Regions from separate parts of the Breznakia sp. PFB1-19 genome, predicted to be linked through region 2. Evidence: a T-box and tRNA genes for the amino acid it is inferred to sense, from the RefSeq annotation. Region 2 holds a T-box; the other holds one or more tRNA genes.
The links. The T-box of region 2 lies ahead of serS (serine--tRNA ligase). A T-box ahead of a tRNA ligase gene usually reads a tRNA of that ligase, here a tRNA-Ser.
Positions count from the first base shown of each region.

Region 1 (3,896 bases), on a different contig from region 2:
GTGCCAGTGAACACTTGATATTCACTAAATGATGTTCCTCCTCCAAAACTTGATACAACCAAGTCATTATAAATCCCATTGTCAGCATCTTTTAAACTTTCAATGAAAGGCATTACTTCTTTGTCTGTTTCGATATAACCGTTTTCAGATAAGTTTGACCAACTTTCACCCATGATTAAGACAATGTCTGGTTTTAATCCTTCATACTTACTTGAATCAGAAGTATACTTGCTAATATCTTCTAAAATTGAATCAACAGAGTAATTGGTTGGCGCTTGTGTAACCGTAGATTCATAGTTAGCTAAAAAATTAACCAATTGCCCATTTTCTTTTACTGACACGGATTGATCCCAATAAAATGGCTCATATCCTAACTCATTAAATAACGTTCCTGAGAAAGTTAAATATGGTATGCATAAACAAACTACTAAAATACTAATTCTAATTGTTGCATTTGATAATTTGTTTTTTATTTTTCCATCAAAAGGTATTGCTAGAATCATAAATCCAACAACTATTAACACACTCGTTATTGTTGTTCTATTAAGCTTAAATGTATATCCACCAATTACATCAAGAGCCGTATCACCACCGTATATATCTCCATATACAAGTGGCGTTCCTCTAAGTGTTAAAGTGTAATAACTAATTAATGAAAAGATTAAAACGATTCCTCCAACAATTATAATTGTTAGATGAAATCTTCCAGTTATTGCATATACAACTCCACACACAAGTGCAATCAATAAAACCGGAAGTAATAATGCTCCAATGTTATTTTGAATAATATAACTTAGATCAGATCCACCAGCATATTCTATAACATAATAAAATACTAGTGATGCCAAAACTGACAAAATCAAATATGTGATTTTACTAGTGAATATTTTGTTGGATGGATTTTTAAAATATAATAAACTACATATTAATGCTGCGAATGCAATAAATGTCGGACTTGCTAGAAATCCTTGTGTAAAATCAAAGTACAATGTACAAACACACAGTACAATCGATAGTGCTAACTGAATGTTTTTTCTAGATAAATAGCTACTTTTCTTATTATCTTTTTCATTTGTATTTGCACTATTTTTTTCATCTTTCTTTTTATCTTGCAATGATAATTTCCTCCTCCTTCTAATCGAAATGGTATGTTTAAAAAACGAAAACCGCTCGATACGGACATAAAACACACATAATAAATTGTAACATAATGTGCTTACTAATAAAATATTTTTAGTATGTCTTTAAGAGTGTCAAGGGTGTGAATTCAACCAATGTATTTGTAAATCGTATAGTTCGTTTATAAAGGTGTTATAAAGCATGCAGAACTTAGCATTTTGACATGCTTTTTTGAGCATGATAGTTGTGATAAATGTGCCATGCCTTTATAAAATTAAAGGAAGTCTTTAGAAGAACTTCCTGATACATTTATAGTAGTTACGTTACAATAAAAAATATAAACAACTTCTTTGTAAATATGAAATTTTCAAATCAAATGAAATGATGAAACTTTATTTTGGATTGCAAATATCATTTCATTAAGTGAGAATCCAATAAATTTTTGCTACTTTTTTAATCTCTTTTTACTATTTTATACATCAAAGCATTAAAAAAGCCCTTAAATAAGGGCTTATATGACTTATGGAGCGAGCGAGGAGAATCGAACTCCCGTATCGACCTTGGCAAGGTCGTGTTCTACCATTAAACTACGCTCGCACTTGGTTATTTTAAAATGGCGGAGTAGGAGAGATTTGAACTCTCGCGCCAGTTTCCCGACCTATACCCTTAGCAGGGGCACCTCTTCAGCCACTTGAGTACTACTCCACAGTTATTCTCGTGACAACGCTCATTAATATTATCATATTCGACAGTCTTTGACAAGCACCTAAAAGTTAAAAGTTTTGTGCTAAATGTGAAAAAATGGATAGTTAAATGTTGATTTATACGTCTTGTTTTGCTTATTACTAATCCCTGGATAAAATGTTTTTATGTTGAGGGTTTTCGTATAGTAAAAGATGAAGAACTTGAACAATTAGAAATCTTTTTAAAGAAAAATGATATTGAAGCAAATATTGAAAGTTTTGCTAGGGGTGTGAGTGTATTCAACTTAGATCAACATTCAAAGAGAACATAATACGATTCAATTTACATATCCAATTGAAGCAATGATTGTATTTATGATTGTGATTGGCATCGTGTCAATTGCATTGCCACTCTATCAATATAAGAAGATAGAAAAGCAAAGTTTGGTAGAAAGACTCACGAAATAAAAAAAGAACATGAGCATCTCAATATACATTGTTCGGGTATTCACGTACTATAAGTATGTAAATACCCGTTGGGGTATAGGAGGTGCTTATGTTTTTTTCGAAAGTAAAGTCAATTAGTACAAGTGAATTGGCAACAAAAATACAAGAACAAAAAGATATCGAAATTATCGATGTCAGAGAAAAGGATGAATTTAAAGGTGGTCATATTAAGGAGGCTAAAAATATTCCTTTATCAAACTTCGATGTAAATAAAATCAAGAAACAACCACTCTATGTAATCTGTCAATCTGGTATGCGTAGCAAACAAGCATACAAACATTTAAGTAATCTAGGGTATGATGTCACCAATGTAAGTGGTGGAATGAATGCGTGGAAAGGCAAGGTGGTATAAGGTATGAAGTGTGATGCAAAAATTGTCAATCGAATTAAGCGAAGTGAAGGGCAACTTCATGGTATATTGAAGATGTTAGAAGAAGAAAAAGATTGTAAAGATATTGTGAATCAGTTAAGTGCAGTTCGCTCAAGTGTAGATCGTATCATCGCATTGATTGTTGTGAATAATTTGAAACAACTTTCTGATACAAGTGCAAGTGAGAGCGCAATCGAAGAAGCAGTCGAATTGTTAATGAAATCAAGATAGGGGAAACTTATGAAAATACTAATTGTAGGAGGAGTTGCAGGTGGAGCATCTGCAGCAGCAAGATTAAGAAGATTATCGATGGATGATGAAATCATTCTATTTGAGAAAGATGAATATATTTCATTTGCCAATTGTGGACTACCATATTATATTGGTGGCGTGATTGAAGAACGTGATAAGTTATTAGTCCAAACGGTAGAAGGAATGACAAAACGATTCAACTTGGATATTCGAAATTTCCAGGAAGTGATGTCAATTCATCCTGATACAAAAACTGTGGATGTATACAATCATCAAACAAATGCATCTTATACAGAGAGCTATGATAAATTAATTTTATCGCCAGGAGCAAATCCAATTTGGCCAAATGTACCAGGTATTGATGAAGCAAAAAATGTTATGAAGTTACGAAATGTACCGGATACAGATCGTATCAAAGAAATGCTAACGCATAATCCTAAAAAAGCAGTTGTAATTGGTGCTGGATTTATTGGGATTGAGATGGCAGAAAACTTACGTCATTTAGGTTTGGATGTAACACTTGTTGATTTAGCAAATCAAATACTTACACCTTTTGATCCAGAAATGGCAGTAGTTTTGCAAAATGAAGTAAGTCGTAATGGCGTGCACTTGCATTTAGGTGTAGGTTTAGAAGGCTTTGAAAATGAAGGCAAGACAGTATTACTTAGTGATGGAAGTAAATTGGAAGCTGATCTTACCATTCTAGCAATTGGAGTATCTCCAGCTTCTAAACTTGCAAAAGAAGCAGGTTTAACGTTAGGACTAAAAAATGGAATCGTAGTAAATGAACAACTACAAACATCAAATCCAGATATTTATGCGATTGGTGATGTGATTCAAGTAAATCATTTGGTATCCAAGACACCAACGTATATTCCATTAGCTTGGCCAGCAAATCGTCAAGGTAGATTGGTTGCAGATCATATTCATGGAATTGAGATTAACTATCAAGGAACACTAGGTTC
Region 1 is NZ_JARXXJ010000023.1:10,234-14,129, reverse strand. It holds gene M2098_RS09635 (LTA synthase family protein) at 1-1,115, opposite strand, end outside; tRNA gene M2098_RS09630 (tRNA-Gly) at 1,643-1,716, opposite strand; tRNA gene M2098_RS09625 (tRNA-Ser) at 1,734-1,824, opposite strand; gene M2098_RS09620 (rhodanese-like domain-containing protein) at 2,359-2,661, shown strand; gene M2098_RS09615 (metal-sensitive transcriptional regulator) at 2,665-2,910, shown strand; gene M2098_RS09610 (FAD-dependent oxidoreductase) at 2,920-3,896, shown strand, end outside.
Region 1: it has a tRNA-Ser gene. The T-box ahead of serS (serine--tRNA ligase) is inferred to sense a tRNA for this amino acid. The anticodon was not compared.

Region 2 (19,074 bases):
TCAAGAGACGCCAAAAGAGGAGTTTATTTTTGAAAATGGAAATAAAATTTTAGAGAACTATACGTTTGAGAATTTTATTCAAGGTCAAAGTAACCAACAATCGTATGCAGCAGCATATGGTTGTGCGTATTCGAGGGAACAAAGTTTTTACAATCCATTATTTATTTATGGAAATTCTGGATTAGGAAAAACCCATTTATTGCATGCTATTTGTAATTATCTTAAAAATAATCGTCCAGATGTAAAATATCTTTACATTGATGGAAATGACTTCATTAATTTAATTATTAAATCGCTTAAAGAAAATAAATCTGATGTTTTTATAGAAAGTATTTGTCAATTGGATTATTTGCTAATCGATGATATTCAGCATCTTGCAAAAACAAATCAAAGCCAAGAATTATTCTTTAATATTTATAATAAGTTGAAGGATAGTGGGAAACAGATCATTTTAACTAGTGATGTGTACCCTTCAGAACTAAAAAATATTAATGCGAGAATTATTTCACGTTTTACATCGGGCTTATCGGTAAGTATTACATCACCTGAATTTGAAACAGCGGTTTCGATTCTTCAAAAGAAACTTGAAGGTAGAACCAATGAAATTATTATTACAGATGATGCACTCTTCTATATTGCAAACCGTTTTAATGAAGATGTTAGAAAACTAGAAGGTGCCTTAAATGAACTATTATTTAAAGCGATCTTACATAACCCAGAAGTTATTGATGAACATTTCACAATTGATATGTTCAAAGACAATCCGATTATTTCACAAACGGATGAATTAACACCAAAGAAAATAAAGAAAGAAGTTTGTAATTACTACAATATTACATTGAAGCAAATTGAATCAAAATCAAGAACTGCAGATATTGCAAATGCACGACATATCGCTATTTACTTAATTCGTGAACTTCTTGATGTACCATTTAAAAAGATTGGATCTGAATTTGGTAATCGTGATCATTCAACAATTATGACTTCTTATGATAAAATTGTAGGGTACCTAAATCAAAAAGGTATCTATAAAGATGTTATTGATGATATTAAAAAACGTTTAGGTGTTTACGCATAAATTATTTCCACAAAATTTTGCCGTAAATCTAAACAGTGAAAAACTGCTAAAAAGTATGATAAATACTTATTATTTTTTACTTTTAAAAGTTTTCCACACACTAGTAGTAATACTATCTTAAAAAAATTATTATACAGACAGGGGGTCACACGATGTTTTTTAAAGTTGATAAGAAACAATTGCTTACAAAATTAAATGTTGTATCTAGAGCTATTTCAAACTATTCACCTTTACCAGCATTTTCTGGTATTAAATTTGATGTAAATGAAAATGAAATTTGTTTAATGGCATCTGATTCAGATATTTCAATTAAAAACTATATTTCAAAACGTGATGAATGCTTTTTAGAAATTGAACAAACGGGTTCAATTGTTATTGAGGCAAAATACATTCTTGATATTGTTCGTAAAATGGACACGGAAGTTATTTCTATTGAAGTAGCTGATGGAGTGAATGTAAAAATTTATGATGAAACAAGTGAATTTAATATTATTGGTATTTATGCAAATGAATATCCAATGATTGATTTCACAAAAGGAGAAGACTTCTTTACGATTTCAACAATGAAATTAAAGTCAGTCTTAAATCAAACTTTATTTGCGACAAGTGATAAAGACAATCGTCCATACTTAAATGGAATTAATGTTCATATTCATGATGGACATGTCGATTGTACAGCTACAGATAGTTATCGTTTAGCAAAAACTTCATTTGAAGTCGATAGTACGATTGATTACAACATTATTATTCCTTCAAAATCATTAAATGAATTATTAAAGTCATTAGATGATGATCAAGAAATCAAAGTTCATGTATCGAATAAGAAAGTACAATTTGTATTTGAAGATACACTTATTCAAACGCGTTTAATTGAAGGAAGTTTTCCTGATACAAATAAACTAATTCCTGAACAGTTCCAATATGAACTTAAAGTCGAAACAAGAGATATCTTAAGTGCAATTGACCGTATGAGTTTTATTAAAAATGATGGAATTAACATCATTAAATTAGAACTTAATGAAAACGAAAGTATTCTTTCAACGAAATCACAAGATATTGGATCTGCTACTGAGATTTTAAAAACAGCTTCATTCAATGGTGAATCCTTAGCGATTTCATTTAATGGTCGTTATGTATTTGAAGCCATTCGTGCAATTCATGCAGATACGATTACTTTTAAGTTTTCAGGAGAGATGAAACCATTCATTATCCAAAGTGAAGAAAACGAAGAAGTATTACAATTGGTATTACCAGTTCGTACCTATCTATAGCAAAATACGCCTTTTACGGGGCGTTTTTTATTTGTCGCATAATTATATTATTTTAGCTAAAATTGAATAGAGAGCTTTTTAAGGGTGTATATGGACGTGTCCTATCTTTTTAATTATCTATTTTCATTGAAATATGATATAATAATCTAGGTGGAAAATGGAGATATATCTATGGAAATAAAGATTGAAACCGAATATGTAACACTAGGACAATTTTTAAAACTTGCTGATTTTATTAGCAGTGGTGGTGAAGCTAAATTCGCTGTCAAAGAATTGGACATTATCGTAAATGGAGAAAAAGAAGATCGTCGTGGTCGTAAATTATATCCTAACGATGTTGTAGTAGTTGAAGGTCAAACATTTACCATTGTATGATCATAGAAAACTTACAACTTTCACATTTTCGTAATTATGAACGTTTGCAAATGGACTTCACACCAGGAATTCATTTGTTTTACGGATATAATGGACAAGGAAAGACCAATATACTGGAAGCATTATATTATCTATCTTGTGCGAAAAGTCATCGGGTGCGTCATGATGAATATTTAATGCAAAAAAACTTTGATTATTTTTCATTAAAAGGACAAATTGTGAATGATAATAAAACGGTTTCCTTGATGTGTAATGTAGACACAAAAGGAAAACATTTATTTTTATTCAATACACCGGTAAGTAAAGTTAGTGAATACATTGGATTTTTTAATGCCATTATGTTTTATCCAGATGATTTATTGTTGTTTTCACAAGCACCAAAAAAACGTAGACAATTTATTGATTTAGAATTAGGTAAATTAAGCAGTGGTTATACACATGCATTAGTTGATTACTATAAAATTCTAAAAGAAAAAAACAAGTATTTAAAAAATCATAAAATTGATGATTTGTTTTTAGATACACTTGATGAGCAACTGATTGACTTACAAGTAAAAATCATGAAGCAGCGTCATCATTTTATTGAAATGTTGATGAAACATACAAAGAAGTATTTTCAATTATTTGAAAATAAAGATTTAGAAATATCTTGTGTTTATGAAAGTGATGTAGCATACATTGAAGATGAAACATTACTAAAACAAAAGATGTCAGAAAAAATGAGAAAACATCGAGAAAAAGAGAAGTTGTTTCATACTTCCTTAGTTGGGATTCATAAAGATGACTTTACATTTATGATCAACCAACAAAAAGTTGAAACCTTTGCTTCACAAGGACAAAAACGGATTTATATTCTTAGTTTAAAACTGGGGATGATTGAAAGTATTTATCAAATCAAAAAAGAATATCCAGTATTGTTGTTGGATGATGTATTTTCAGAATTAGATGAACAAAAAAGAGAGATATTATTAAATATATTACCTGTTGATGTACAAGTGTTTATTACAGCAACAGAATGTATTCAATTAAAAAAGAATCATAATATTACATATTATGAAGTGATACAAGGAACAGTAAATAAGAGGAGGATAAGTGATGAATGAAGAAAAAGTAACCCATTCATATACGGCAGATGACATTCAAGTTCTTGAAGGACTTGAGGCCGTTCGTAAACGACCAGGGATGTACATTGGTTCGACTGCAGAACGTGGACTTCATCATTTGGTTTGGGAAATTGTAGATAATGGAATTGATGAGGCACTTGCAGGATTTGCAGATACCATTACAATCGTTATTGAAAAAGACAACATTATTCGTGTTGAGGATAATGGACGTGGGATGCCAGTCGGAATTCACAAGAAAACTGGACGTTCAACAGTAGAAACTATTTTTACAGTACTACATGCCGGAGGTAAATTTGGTGGTGGAGCGTATAAAGTTTCTGGGGGATTACATGGTGTAGGTGCATCTGTTGTTAATGCCTTAAGTGAATGGTTAGAAGCGGAAGTTCACCAAGATGGTAAAATCCATAAACTTCGTTTTGAAGATGGAGGAAAACCAGTCGATGAATTAAAAGTTATTGGTGAAACTAATCAACATGGATCGATTGTACGCTTTAAAGCAGATCCTACAATTTTTACTGAAACGACAACATATAACTTTGACACAATTAAAACCAGAGTTCGTCAACTTGCTTTCTTAAATAAGGGGATTCGCATGGTTCTTCGTGATGAACGCGAAGCTGAACCAGTAGAAATTATTTATCACTATGAAGGTGGTATTAAAGAATACGTAGAATACTTAAATAAAAACAAAGAAGTCATTCATCAAGATGTAATTTACTGTGAAGGATTAGAAGAAGGTATTATTGCTGAAATTGCACTGCAATACAACAATGGATATATGCCTAACATTTATTCTTTCTGTAATAACATTAATACGATTGAAGGGGGAACACATGAAGATGGATTCCGTCTTGCTTTAACTCGTGTGATTAATAAATATGGACAAGAAAATGGTCTTATTAAAAAAGATGAAACACTTGTTGGGGATGATGTTCGTGAAGGATTGACTGCAATTATTTCAATCAAACACCCAAACCCTCAATATGAAGGACAAACAAAGACAAAATTAGGAAACTCTGAAGTACGTAAAATTGTATCAAGTATACTAGGAGAAAACTTAGAGCGTTTCTTCTTAGAGAACCCAGATACAGCAAAAATCGTATTAGAAAAAGCTACAGTTGCTAGTAAAGCAAGAATGGCTGCTAAAAAAGCACGTGAATTAACACGTCGTAAGAGTGCTCTTGAGATTTCAAGTTTACCTGGTAAGCTTGCAGACTGTTCAAGTAAAGATGCAAGTCAATCAGAAATCTATATAGTCGAAGGGGACAGTGCCGGAGGAAGTGCCAAACAAGGACGAAATCCTCGATATCAAGCAATTTTACCACTACGAGGTAAGATTCTTAATGTTGAAAAAGCACGCTTACATAAAATTTTTGAAAACAATGAAATTCGTTCCATGGTTACCGCATTTGGTATTGGAATTGGTGAGGAATTAGATATTGATAAACTGCGTTACCATAAAATTGTAATTATGACCGACGCCGATGTCGATGGTGCACACATTCGTACACTGTTATTGACATTCTTCTATCGTTATTTAAAACCATTGGTTGAAGGTGGATACATCTATATTGCACAACCACCATTATTTAAAGTGCAAAAAGGAAATAGCATTAAATATGCATATTCTGATGATGAAATGGAACAAATTCGTTCGGAGATGGGAGATCGTACCAATATCCAACGTTATAAAGGTCTTGGAGAGATGAATGCGGATCAACTTTGGGAAACAACTATGAATCCTGAAAATCGTACATTGATTCAAGTAACAATTGAAGATGCAATTGCTGCTGATGAAGTATTCTCGATGCTAATGGGTGATGAAGTTGAACCACGTCGTAAATTTATTCAAGATAATGCAGTATACGTAGAAAACTTAGACATTTAGGGGGAATTTGCAATGGATGATATTAATAAAATAAAGCAGTTAGACATCGTCACAGATATGCGTAAAAGTTTCCTTGATTATTCGATGTCCGTTATTGTTGCTCGTGCCTTACCAGATGTAAGAGATGGAATGAAACCAGTACACCGTCGTATTATTCACGGGATGAATGAACAAGGGATGTACTCTGATAAACCATATAAGAAAAGTGCCAGAATTGTTGGGGACGTAATGGGGAAATATCACCCGCATGGGGATTCATCTATTTATGAAGCCATGGTTCGTATGGCTCAAGATTTCTCATATCGTTATCCATTAGTTCAAGGTCACGGTAACTTTGGTTCGATGGATGGAGATGGTGCAGCGGCAATGCGTTATACCGAAGCACGTATGTCTAAAATCACAATGGAATTGATTCGTGATATTAATAAAGACACGGTTGATTTTGTACCAAACTATGATGGTGAAGAAACAGAACCTTCTGTTTTACCATCAAAATTTCCAAACTTAGTTGTAAATGGATCAATGGGGATTGCCGTAGGTATGGCAACCAACATTCCACCACACAACTTAAGTGAAACTATTGATGCAACGATTGCCATTATTCGTAATCCAGAGATTACAATTATGGAATTGATGGAAAATCATATCTTTGGACCTGATTATCCTACAGGTGGAACAATATTAGGAAGAAGTGGAATTAAACAAGCTTTTGAAACTGGTCGTGGTAGTATTATTACGCGTGCAAAGGTAAAAATTGAAGAGAAAAGTAATGGAAAAACACGCTTTATCTTTAATGAAATTCCATATCAAGTAAATAAATCAAATTTAGTAAAGAAAATTGCTGAGCTTGTACGTGATAAAGCAATTGAAGGAATTACAGAATTACGTGATGAAAGTAACCGTGACGGAGTACGTATTGTTATTGAGTTACGTAAAGATGTACAACCAGATATAGTATTAAATCAATTGTATCGTTTAACACCATTACAAAGTTCATTTGGTGTTAACTTCTTAGCACTTGTAAATGGTGCACCAAAACAATTGAATATCAAAGAAGCATTACAGCATTATATTGATCACCAAATCGAAGTTATTGAAAGAAGAACTAGATATGACTTACGAAAAGCTGAAGAACGTGCACATATCTTAGAAGGATTAAAGATTGCTTTAGATAACATTGATGCGATTATTACATTAATCCGTAATTCAAAAGATGACGAAACAGCACGTAATGGCTTAATGGAAAACTTTGAATTATCTGAAATTCAAGCACGTGCGATTCTTGAAATGCAACTTCGTCGTTTGACTGGATTGCAACGTGAACGTATTGAAAATGAATACAATGAATTACTTGCTAGAATTACAGATTTAAAAGATATTTTAGCAAATCATGAACGTGTATTAACAATTATTTGTGATGAGTTAACAGAAATCAAAGAAAAATATGGTGATGAACGTCGTACCGAAATTAGTGATGAAGGTATTGATATTGAGGATGAAGACTTAATACCAGTAGAAGATATAGTAATTTCTATGACGGAAACCGGATATATTAAACGAATTCCAATTGATACATACCGTACACAAAACCGTGGTGGTCGTGGAGTCAAAGGAATGAATATGAATGAAGATGATGTAATTGATATGTTAATTACAATGTCGACTCATGATTATTTGTTACTGTTCTCTAACTTTGGACGTGTATATCGTATGAAAGGTTATAAAGTACCTTCAGGAACAAGAACATCTAAGGGTATTCCAGTAGTGAACTTACTAAATCTAAATGAAGGTGAAAAGATTCGTGCTATGATTCCAGTACAAACAGAATCAGAAATGAAATACTTATTCTTTGTAACTAAAAATGGATTAGTAAAACGTGTAGATGAACAAGAATTCTATTCTATTCGTCAAAATGGTAAGATTGCTATTACCTTACGTGATGGTGATGAACTAGTAGGTGTTCGTCAAACAAATGGAGATAATGAAATTGTTATTGCTGGAAGTAATGGTAAAGCAGTACGTTTCAATGAAAACCAAGTACGTCCAATGGGACGTAGTGCAAGTGGTGTACGTGGATTTAATGTTGATGGATCTACAGTTGTAGGTATGGCGACAAGTGAAGAAGGTCAATATATCTTATCAGTTAGTGAAAATGGATATGGTAAACGTACAAACATGGATGAATACCGTCTAACAAGCCGTGGTACAAAAGGTGTTAAAACAATCAATATTACTGAGAAAACAGGTAACTTAGTTGCTGTTCGTGCAGTAAATGGTGACGAAGATGTCATGATTATTACGGACCAAGGTATTATTATTCGTATTTCACTAGAAAATGTTGGTGTATATGGTCGTAACACACAAGGAGTTAAATTGATTAACGTAGCGGAAAATGAAAAAGTAGCGCGTGTTGCTCCAGTTGCGAAACAAGAAAATGAAGAAGACGAAGTTTTGGAAGAACTAGAAGAAACAGTCGTTGAAAAAGTTCTTGAAGACCTAGACAACAAAGCAAGTGAATGATATAAATAAAGAAAGCGATGATAAGGATAAGTAATTGGATCATTATTTAAAGAGAGTTAGTGGTAGGTGCAAACTAATAGTAATTCCAGTGAAATCAACCTTTGAGTGATTTAATGAAATGAGTAATTAAATCCGGTAGTACCGTTATAACTTTAAGGACTGTATAGTTGAAGAAGGGTGGCAACGCGCTGCATAGCGCCCCTTTAGGTAAGCCACTCTTCTTTTATTTTTGTAAGGAGATAAACAATGATTGATATTAAATTTTTAAGAGAAAACCCTGAAGTCGTAAAAGAAAATATTAAAAAGAAGTTTCAAGATAGTAAATTACCATTAGTAGATGAAGTCATTGCACTTGATAAAGAAAGTCGTGAGACACAAACAAGAGCTGATGAATTACGTGCAAATCGTAATAAACTAAGTAAAGAAATTGGTTTATTAATGAAAGATGGAAAACGCGATGAAGCGGAACAAGTAAAAAAAGATGTTCAAGCAATGGCTGATGAACTTGCTACTCTTGAAGCACGTGAAGAAGAAGTACAAAAGAAAGTACTGGATATTATGATGGTAATTCCAAATATTATCGATGAGAGTGTACCTATTGGTAAAGATGATAGTGAAAATGTTGAAGTTGAGCGTTATGGTGAGCCAGTAGTACCTGCTTTCGAAATTCCATATCACACAGATATTATGGAACGTTTTGATGGAATTGACTTAGATTCAGCACGTAAAGTAGCAGGGAATGGATTCTATTACTTAGAAGGTGATATGGCACGTTTACATTCAGCTGCAATCACATATGCACGTGACTTTATGATTGATAAAGGATTTACGTACTGTATTCCACCATTTATGATTCGCAGTAATGTAGTTACTGGAGTTATGAGTTTTGCGGAAATGGAATCAATGATGTATAAAATTGAAGGTGAGGATCTTTATCTTATTGGAACAAGTGAACATAGTATGATTGGTAAATTCATTGATACAATTATTGATGAAGAAACATTACCTAAAACATATACAAGTTACTCACCATGTTTTAGAAAAGAAAAAGGTGCTCATGGTATTGAAGAACGTGGTGTGTACCGTATTCACCAATTTGAAAAACAAGAAATGATTGTTGTATGTGAACCAGAAGAAAGTCCAATTTGGTTTGATAAAATGTACAAGTATACAATTGAATTATTTAGAAATTTAGATGTTCCAGTACGTGCACTTGAATGTTGTTCAGGAGATTTAGCTGACTTAAAAACAAAAAGTATTGATGTTGAAGCATGGTCTCCACGCCAACAAAAATACTTTGAAGTAGGTAGTTGCTCTAACTTATCTGATGCACAAGCACGTCGTTTAAAAATCCGTGTTAATGGTAAAAATGGTAAGTACTATGCACATACACTAAACAATACCGTAGTTGCTCCACCTCGTATGTTAATTGCATTATTAGAAAATAACCTAAATGAAGATGGATCAATCAATGTACCAGTTGCATTACAACCATATATGGGTGGTAAAAAACGTTTAGTACCTGTTAAATAGTATAATGCATCAATCACAACCAAATGTTTGTATATATCCTGCAACAAGTAATCATAAAAAGAGACTACAGGATATATGCAAGTCATGGACAGATAAATTAGAAGCAGAAGGTTCAAACTTCAATGAAACTTATATTGCAGATTCCTTAAAACATAAGTATTTACCACCAATCAAAGATGCATCAAAAGAGCATCATTACTTTATGGTGATAGAAATAGATAAACAAATCGTTGGTTTCTTTGATATGTACTTAGGATATCCTAGTCATAATGTTGCATGGATAGGAATGTTTCTTATGGATCAAGCATATCAAAAGAAATCATATGGTACACTTGCTATGCAGTATATTGAGAGATTTGTTAAGGAAAAAGGATATTGTACAATGCAATTAGGTGTATATCATACGAATGTAAAAGGATTATCCTTTTGGATTCATACAGGTTTCAACCATATTCAAAAGTTTGTTCATGATAAGGAAACACAAAGAAACATACTTGTACTTGAGAAACAAATACTGTGATGTTCCACGTGGAACATTCTAACTGTAATTACTTTTTTTAAGTACTTGTCAAAGTAGAAATGATTCGTTATAATTAGTCTTGCTACTGCAACAATATCTAACTAACTTGGTCAGGTCGGGAACGAAGCAGCCATATGGAAGCTCTATTGTGTGTGGTAGCTTTTATTATATTTTGGAGATATCGTATGGATCAAATATATATGAAGGAAGCCATTGCTGAAGCAAAAAAAGCATACGCAATGGATGAAGTACCAATTGGTGCTGTAATTGTAAAAGATAATACTATTATTGCTCGTGCACATAACTTACGTGAACATGAACAATTAGCAACTGCCCATGCAGAAATACTAGCAATTAATGAAGCATGTAAGCAACTACAAAGTTGGCGACTTGAAGGTTGTACACTCTATGTCACATTAGAACCATGCCCAATGTGTTCAGGTGCAAGTATATTATCGCGGGTAGATCGCGTTGTATTTGGTGCAAGTGATCAAAAGGGTGGATCTATCGTAAGTAGTTTTTCGATGTTTGACCAACAAGGATACAATCATTATCCTACATATACTTCAGGAGTACTTGCAGATGAATGTGCAAGTTTACTAAAAGATTATTTTAAAGAGAAACGAAATAAGAAGTAAAGATACGACATCGTAATTGTCGTGTCTTTTTTATAGTTTGTCTATGTGAATTTTGGTATAATGAGAACTAAAGAAAGAGGGTATTGTAAATGGCATATAAAGCATTATATAGAACCTATAGACCAGAAAATTTTGATGATATGGCTGGACAAAAGCACATTATCAAAACCTTACAAAATGCGATAGATAATAATAAAATTGCACATGCGTACTTATTTACTGGACCTAGAGGTACCGGAAAAACATCAACAGCTAAAATATTCGCAAGAGCAGTAAACTGTACAGGAGAACATAAACCTTGTGGTGTCTGTGAAAACTGTAAAACGGATTTAGAAGGTGTACATCCAGATATTGTGGAGATTGATGCTGCAAGTAATAATGGGGTAGAGGAAGTACGTAATCTAATTGAGAAAGTTAAATATGCACCAATTAAAGGTAAATACAAAGTATATATCATTGATGAGGTTCATATGATGACGCAAGGTGCTTACAATGCATTATTAAAAACCATTGAGGAACCACCTGCGCATGTTATCTTTATTTTTGCGACTACAGAACCGTATAAAGTATTGCCAACAATTATATCGCGAACGCAACGATTTGATTTTGCCAAAGTAGCAAAAAAAGATATCGTAGATCGTTTAGCGTATATTATTGATAAGGAACAAATTCAAGTAGAAGATGGTGTACTTGATACAATTGCTGAATTAGCTGATGGTGGAATGCGTGATGCACTAAGTATCTTAGATCAAGTATATGCATATTCACCAAACTTTATTAAACAATCTGAAGTGTTTGAAATCTATGGAATTATCACAACAAATGAGATACTCGATTTATTTTATTTAATGATTGGACATGAGACGTCACGCTTAATGCAATCAATTGAAGCATTAGATAGTCGTGGAATTGATATTAAACGATTAACGAATGATATGATTGAAATACTTAAAGAAAAGGTTATTTACGATTATACTCGAGATGCATCGTTACTTAATCGTTTAGATCAAGAACAAGTTGTTCAATTATCAAGTAAGTTAAATACAGAAATATCACTACAAGTAATTGATATTCTAATGGATAGTTATGATAAATACCGTAATGCATCAACGATTATCTTATATTTAGAAGTTGCATTATTAAAAATCATGAAAATTGTTCCACGTGGAACATATGAAGAACCGATAACACAAACTGTTCAAGTAACTGAACAACCTACAAAAACAATTGCACCAGAAAACTTACAAACAGTTACACCAATGGTTGATGTAGATACACATGAGGTTATTCATCCAACTAGAGAAGTAGAAGTTCAGGAAACACAACAACCGGTAGAAGATACAATCGATTATACAGAAGAAGAGCATATACCTGTATTAGAAGGTGGTACAGAAGAAAGTGAACCAATAGCACTAATAAGTGATGAAATGCCACAAGAACCTATAAATACACTTGAAGAACCTGTAGTTGAAGAAGTCACCCTACAGGAAGAAGTAAAAGAAGAAATAATTACACCAAATACAGATCAACAGTATATTGATCAAGCAAGTGAATTAGAGGTTGCGCCAAAGAAACCAAAGAAAATGAATTTAGATGATGAATTTGTACTTCGTTTACTTGTTGGTGCAAAGAAACAAATCCGTGCACAAGAAAGTGAGCAAATGCGAAGTATTAATTCATATTGCACCGATTTAGATATGCAAGTAGCTAAAGCAGCAAATATGTTAAAAAATGCTACAATTGTTGCTAGTGCTGAAACTTATACATTATTTGAAGTTGGATCATTACCGTTAGCAAAAGAAATTAATGAACTGGATGAACAAAATGAATTTATAAATTTAGTAAAATCGATGTTCCAACAAGAAAAGAAAGTATTTGCGATAACAAGTACACAATCATCGCGTGTGATTGATGAATTTAAAACACGTTATCGTACGAATAACTTACCAGAGCCAATTTCATTTGAAATTAAAAAAGAAGAAAAGAAAGAACAATCAATAAGTGATGAACTAAATATTCTATTTAAGAATAATATAGATATCATCTAATGGAGGAAGATATGGATTTAAACGCATTAATGAAACAAGCCCAAAAAATGCAAAAAGATATGGCGAAACAAGAATATGAATTAAAAGAGAAACAATATGTATCAAGTGTTGGTGGTGGAGTTGTTGAAATCACAATGAATGGTGCATTTGAGGTCGTAAGTGTCTTTATTAAAGATGAAGTACTGGATCAAGATAACCAAGGAATGATTGAAGAACTTGTACAAATGGCGATGAATGATGTACTAAAGAAAGCAACTGAAGAAAAAGAAGCTGCAATGGCATCATTAACTGGTGGTATGAAAATACCAGGTATGTAATATGTATCCAAAGAAGTTTGAAAACCTCATCGATAACTTAAGAAAGTTTCCTGGGGTAGGAATTAAAAGTGCCGAACGTTATGCATTTGAAATGTTAAACTATAGCGATGAAGATATTGATAGCTTCATTCAAAGTTTAATTGATTTAAAAAATGATATACGTACTTGTAGTATTTGTGGAAATCTAAGTGATGGAGAGACTTGTGATATTTGTAAGGACTCTAGTCGTAATCAACATATGATTGCGATTGTACAAAGTCCTAAGGATGTTATCGCATTAGAAAAGACTGCACAGTATCACGGATTGTATCATGTACTAAATGGTGTTATTTCGACATCGAAAGGAATCATGCCAGAAGATATCAATATTGCAAGTTTACTGGACCGTATTACAGATGATGTAAATGAAATACTAATTGCAACCAATCCAACCATTGAAGGAGAAACAACGGCACTCTATATTGGAAAGTTACTTGAAAATAAAGATGTTGAAGTTACTCGCCTTGCTCATGGATTACCGATGGGAGGACATCTAGATTATGCTGATGAACTCACACTCATAAAAGCATTAGAAGGTAGAAAGAAGTTATAAAATAGAATTAATTTGCAAATAATTTTATGAATAGACTAATGATTAAGAAATTGTTATAATCAAGAAAAGGAAGTGGTGATACTATGAAATTAATTTTAGCAATTATGTCAAATGATGATTCACACAGTGTATCTAGTGCACTGACAAAGGAAAACTATCAAGTAACACGTTTAGCTACAACAGGTGGGTTCTTACGAGCTGGTAATACTACATTAATCGTAGGTACGGAAGACGATAAAGTCGATCGTGCAATTGAAGTAATCGGAGAATTCTCTCGTAAACGTACAGAAGTTGTACCATCAACTGCATCATACGATATTGGTCGATTCGCATCGTTCCCAGTAGAAGTACAAGTAGGTGGAGCTACAATCTTCGTTGTTGATGTAGAAAAATTTGTAAAATTATAAAACTGAATAATTGACGTACGATACGTCACATCTAAGGTGGATAACAATCCATCTTTTTTTTACCTATGCACTTTCAATGAAATATATTTGTATATTGCTTATAATGAGAATAACAAAAGGAAAGGAACTTGATAATATGAAATCTATTTTAGACAGTATAAAAGATCGTCGTACGTATTACCAAATATCAAATGAAAAAGTGCTTGATAGCGCAGAATTGGAAGCATTAGTGAAGGATGTAGCAAAACATGTACCTTCTCCATTCAATATGCAAAGTCAACGCATTATCGTATTAGAAAATGAACAACATGATACATTCTGGAAAATTGTAAAAGAAACGTTACGTAAAATTGTAAATGATCCAGAAAAATTCGTTTCTACAGAAAAAAAGATTGATACAGCTTTTGCATCAGGAAGTGCAACACTGTTATTCTTTGATGATGTAGACGTTGTAGAAGGTTATGCTGCAAAGATGCCTAACTACGCTGAGAACTTCAGAGACTGGTCAAGACAGGCAAATGGAATGATGCAATATGCAATGTGGACAACACTAGAATCGGTTGGCTATGGAGCAAACTTGCAACACTACAATCCAGTTATTGATGATGAAGTGAAAAAAACGTGGAACATTCCAGATAGTTGGCGTTTAGTTGCCCAAATGCCAATTGGTAAACCAGCTGGTGATCCAGGTGATAAAGAATTTATGAATATCGACGACAAAGTAAAAATCTATAAATAAACTTGTAAAGAAGGTGTAAAAACCTTCTTTTTTATATATATAATACCGATTTTAACTCGTAAACAACCAATTATCATTTATAGTAGTTTTTAACTAGAGATATTATGATTTATTTGTTATTATGTACATCCACGCAGTGTGTGTAGTGGAAAAATATAGTGGAAGGGGTAGTTATGTATGAAAACATTAGTATTATATGCTACGAAATACGGTAGTACAGAAGAGGTCGCAAAAACCATTGCAGACAATTGTGATGCAGACTTAGTGAATATTGAAGACGTGGATGTATTAAACTTAGATCGTTATACAACTGTTATCTTTGGAAGTCCCTTATATGTAGGAAAACTTCGTAAAGACTTGATACGTTTTATGCGTGACAAGATTCATCAATTATCAAATAAATCTTTACATTTGTTTGTAAATAGAGGAACAAGAACTCCAGCAATTGATGAAATTATCGAAAAAAATATACCAGAATATCAAAATTTACTTCAAACGACGATTGATTTTGGTGGAACCTTTGATTTTAATAAAATGAACCTTATGGATTCATTAATTGTTCGTACAGTAAATCTAGATTTAGATGAACTTGATTCGAATCAAAATCTAGATGAAAAGGTTTCAAACTTTATTGGAAAGTTAGCTCATAAATACTAGCTTTCCTTTTTTTGAAATTAGGGTTGCACTACAGGTATTTCGTGCTATAATGTGCGATATAACTATGAAAAAGAAACTACATGTGATGCACCAACATCTGTATACAAAAGAGAGTCAGGACTTATTTATCGGAGAAGCTACTCATGATATATATGATGACTATGAACAATATACATATGAAGAAGAAACTGGTGCAAAAGTAATATTACGAGTATATGAAAACTATGCCCAGATTGAACGAATTGGGGATGTTCATTCAATTTTGAAATTTATTGAAAATGAAGATACAACCAACCTAATTAAAAGTGAGTTTGGAGATATGAATATTGATCTTTTTACGCACCTATATCGTAAAGATGATAACCAAGTTGTCATTGCCTATGATGTATTACATTCGCAAGATCACGATGGTTTCAAGATTACGTTTATGATGAAAGGAGATCTTAATGAGTACAATTGATCAACAACTAAAACAGTCAATTGCTAAAGCAATTCAAGATGCATTCCAAGTGGATATCGCAATTGAAGATATCATTATTGAGATACCTAAGGATAAAAGCCATGGGGATTATGCAACCAATACAGCGATGAAGTTTTCAAAAGTAATTGGAAACAATCCAAGAACCATCGCACAAACTTTAGTCGATACAATCGATACAGAAGCTGCAAACATTGCATCTATGGAAATTGCAGGTCCTGGATTTATCAATTTCAAAATGCAAAGTGATAGTCTAACAAGAGTGATTCGTCAAGTTATTGAGCTTGGTGACAATTATGGATATAACGATTCAGGAAAGAATTTAAAAATTAACTGTGAATATGTAAGTGCAAACCCAACTGGGGATTTACACTTAGGACACGCTAGAGGAGCTGCATGGGGTGATGCAACAACACGTTTACTAAAAATGAGTGGGTACGATGTTACTCGTGAATTCTATGTAAATGATGCAGGAAACCAAGTAGATAACCTTGCACGTTCATTATATGCACGTTATGCAAATAACTTTGGTAAACAAGTAGAACTTCCTGAAGATGGATATCATGGACCAGATGTTAAAGAAATTGCAGAAACCATTGCTAAAGAATATGGTGATGCATATCTTGAATATTCAGATGAAGTACATAACTTCTTTAAGAAAGAAGGAATTCGTCTAGAACTTGAAAAACTAAAACGCGACCTAAAGAACTTTAGAGTTGAGTTTGATGTATTTACAAGTGAACAATCAATACGTGATGCTGGTTTAGTTGAAAAAGCAGTAGAAACGTTAGATAAACTTGGATACGTTTATGAAAAAGATGGAGCCGTATGGTTCGAAACAACGAAATTTGGTGATGATAAAGACCGTGTATTACGTAAAAACGACGGATCTTTTACATATTTAGTACCAGATATCGCATACCATATCACGAAACTTGACAGAGGTTTCGAAAAGATGGTAGATTTTCTAGGAGCAGACCACCATGGATACATTCCACGCTTGAAAGCAAGTATTGAAGCATTGGGAAGAGATGCAGATACACTTGAAGTGGATATCATTCAAATGGTGCGTTTAGTTGATAATGGCGAAGAAGTAAAAATGTCAAAACGTTTAGGAAATGCAATCACCCTTCGTGAATTATGCGAAGATGTAGGTGTAGATGCAGCTCGTTACTTCTTTGTGCAAAGAGCATTGGATACACACTTTGATTTTGATGTAAATCTTGCGAAGAAACAAACCAATGAAAACCCTGTGTTCTATGCACAATACGCGCATGCAAGAATTTGTTCAATCTTACGTAGTAGCACAATTGATGAAACTGTAGATAACTATGATTTACTAACACACGAAAAAGAGTTAGAGTTATTGAAATACATTCATGAATTTACTAACGTTGTCGCTGATGCAGCAAAAAACAGAGCACCAAATAAGATGTGCAATTACATTCAAAAGCTAGCATCACTATTTCATTCATTCTATGGCGCATGTAAAGTCATTGATAATGAACATCCACAACGTAGTGCACAACGTTTAGACTTGTTACGTGCTTGTCAAATCACTTTACGTAACGCTCTTTGGTTAATCGGAGTCGAAGCACCAGAAAAAATGTAGGAGGGGGAAGCTATATGAAGCAACCAATGATCGATGTAGCATACGAAGTGCTAAAGGAAACAAACAAAGAATTAGTCTTTATTGATTTATTCAACGCTGTTTGTGATCGCAATGAATTAACAGAAAGTCAAAAAGAAGATAGAATTGCACAATTCTATACAGATCTATCACTAGATGGACGATTTGTATGTATGGATAATAATTCATGGGATATCAAATCACGTCACCGTTATGAAGAAGTTCGTAAAGCAAATCTAGCTGATATCTTAATCGATGATGAAATGATAATTGAAGAATAGTTCGTAAGAGCTATTCTTTTTTTATATTTTAAGAACTTTGTTTCGTCAGTGTGAAATAATAAAAAAACCGAATTCAAAATACGAACCCGGTTTTTCAATTATTTAGGATTATATGGTGCACGAAAAAGTTAAGCTTCTTTGCTTTGCTTAACTTCATACATTTCACTATCGCATTTTGGGCAACTCATGTTGTGTGGCTCGTTAGGTTTAGTTGAGAACTCTCCCAGTTCTTCTAGGACCCAGACAGGGACCATTTCTTGGTATTTGCATCCTTCGCATTTCATTAATACACTCTTTTCTGTACTCATTATCGTTCTTCCTCTTCTCTAGTGGGTTATATGTTTCAATGTGTTGAAGTATATGACCACAAGTACATTTTAAAGGGTCACGGTTAAATGAGTCAATTAAGTGTGTGCGATAATGTAATTTTTCTAGAGCTGCCTCTTGTTTTGCCTTACGAACTTCTTTTGTGTAATTCTTCTTTTTTTGATTTCCAAGTAATTCATGAAGGTGATCTAGTTCCTTGCTTGATGCATTACTGTAGAAACCGAAATACCGGACAGTATGAAAATACTTGTCTGGGATATGCATGATGAGTTTTTTTACGAAAGTTTCTGCATCGTCTTCAACGTCATATCGTTTTTCGTCTTTATGATCATGATAGAACCATTTAACTTTTTTACTTAAACGATCATATTCTGTGATTCGACTTTCTGCCATTGCTGGCCGTCCAGCATAACGCATGCAGTAGTTAATACAACCTTTTATATTATCACTATGGTCTTCATTTATATCTGCATCAGTATCATCGGAATCCATTTTCTTGGCATAAACATAGAGTCCATCCTTGTAGTTTTCAAAATATTGGTTTTTATGTTTTTTAAATGACGGTCCGATTTTCTCTTCCATTAATCTAAGTAATTCAAACTGAAATGTCTTTCTTAGTTTTGTGTAATCAAAGTGAGTAAAAGGGATAAG
Region 2 is NZ_JARXXJ010000008.1:18,566-37,639, forward strand. It holds gene dnaA (chromosomal replication initiator protein DnaA) at 1-1,078, shown strand, start outside; gene dnaN (DNA polymerase III subunit beta) at 1,231-2,349, shown strand; gene yaaA (S4 domain-containing protein YaaA) at 2,521-2,724, shown strand; gene recF (DNA replication/repair protein RecF) at 2,721-3,827, shown strand; gene gyrB (DNA topoisomerase (ATP-hydrolyzing) subunit B) at 3,820-5,736, shown strand; gene gyrA (DNA gyrase subunit A) at 5,749-8,256, shown strand; T-box leader at 8,265-8,462, shown strand; gene serS (serine--tRNA ligase) at 8,503-9,789, shown strand; gene M2098_RS05445 (GNAT family N-acetyltransferase) at 9,794-10,309, shown strand; RNA gene ffs (signal recognition particle sRNA small type) at 10,388-10,475, shown strand; gene tadA (tRNA adenosine(34) deaminase TadA) at 10,495-10,947, shown strand; gene dnaX (DNA polymerase III subunit gamma/tau) at 11,037-12,995, shown strand; gene M2098_RS05465 (YbaB/EbfC family nucleoid-associated protein) at 13,007-13,312, shown strand; gene recR (recombination mediator RecR) at 13,314-13,904, shown strand; gene M2098_RS05475 (cyclic-di-AMP receptor) at 13,988-14,311, shown strand; gene M2098_RS05480 (nitroreductase family protein) at 14,448-15,050, shown strand; gene M2098_RS05485 (flavodoxin domain-containing protein) at 15,228-15,707, shown strand; gene M2098_RS05490 (DUF1934 family protein) at 15,772-16,167, shown strand; gene argS (arginine--tRNA ligase) at 16,154-17,797, shown strand; gene rpoE (DNA-directed RNA polymerase subunit delta) at 17,812-18,096, shown strand; gene M2098_RS05505 (transposase) at 18,304-19,074, opposite strand, start outside.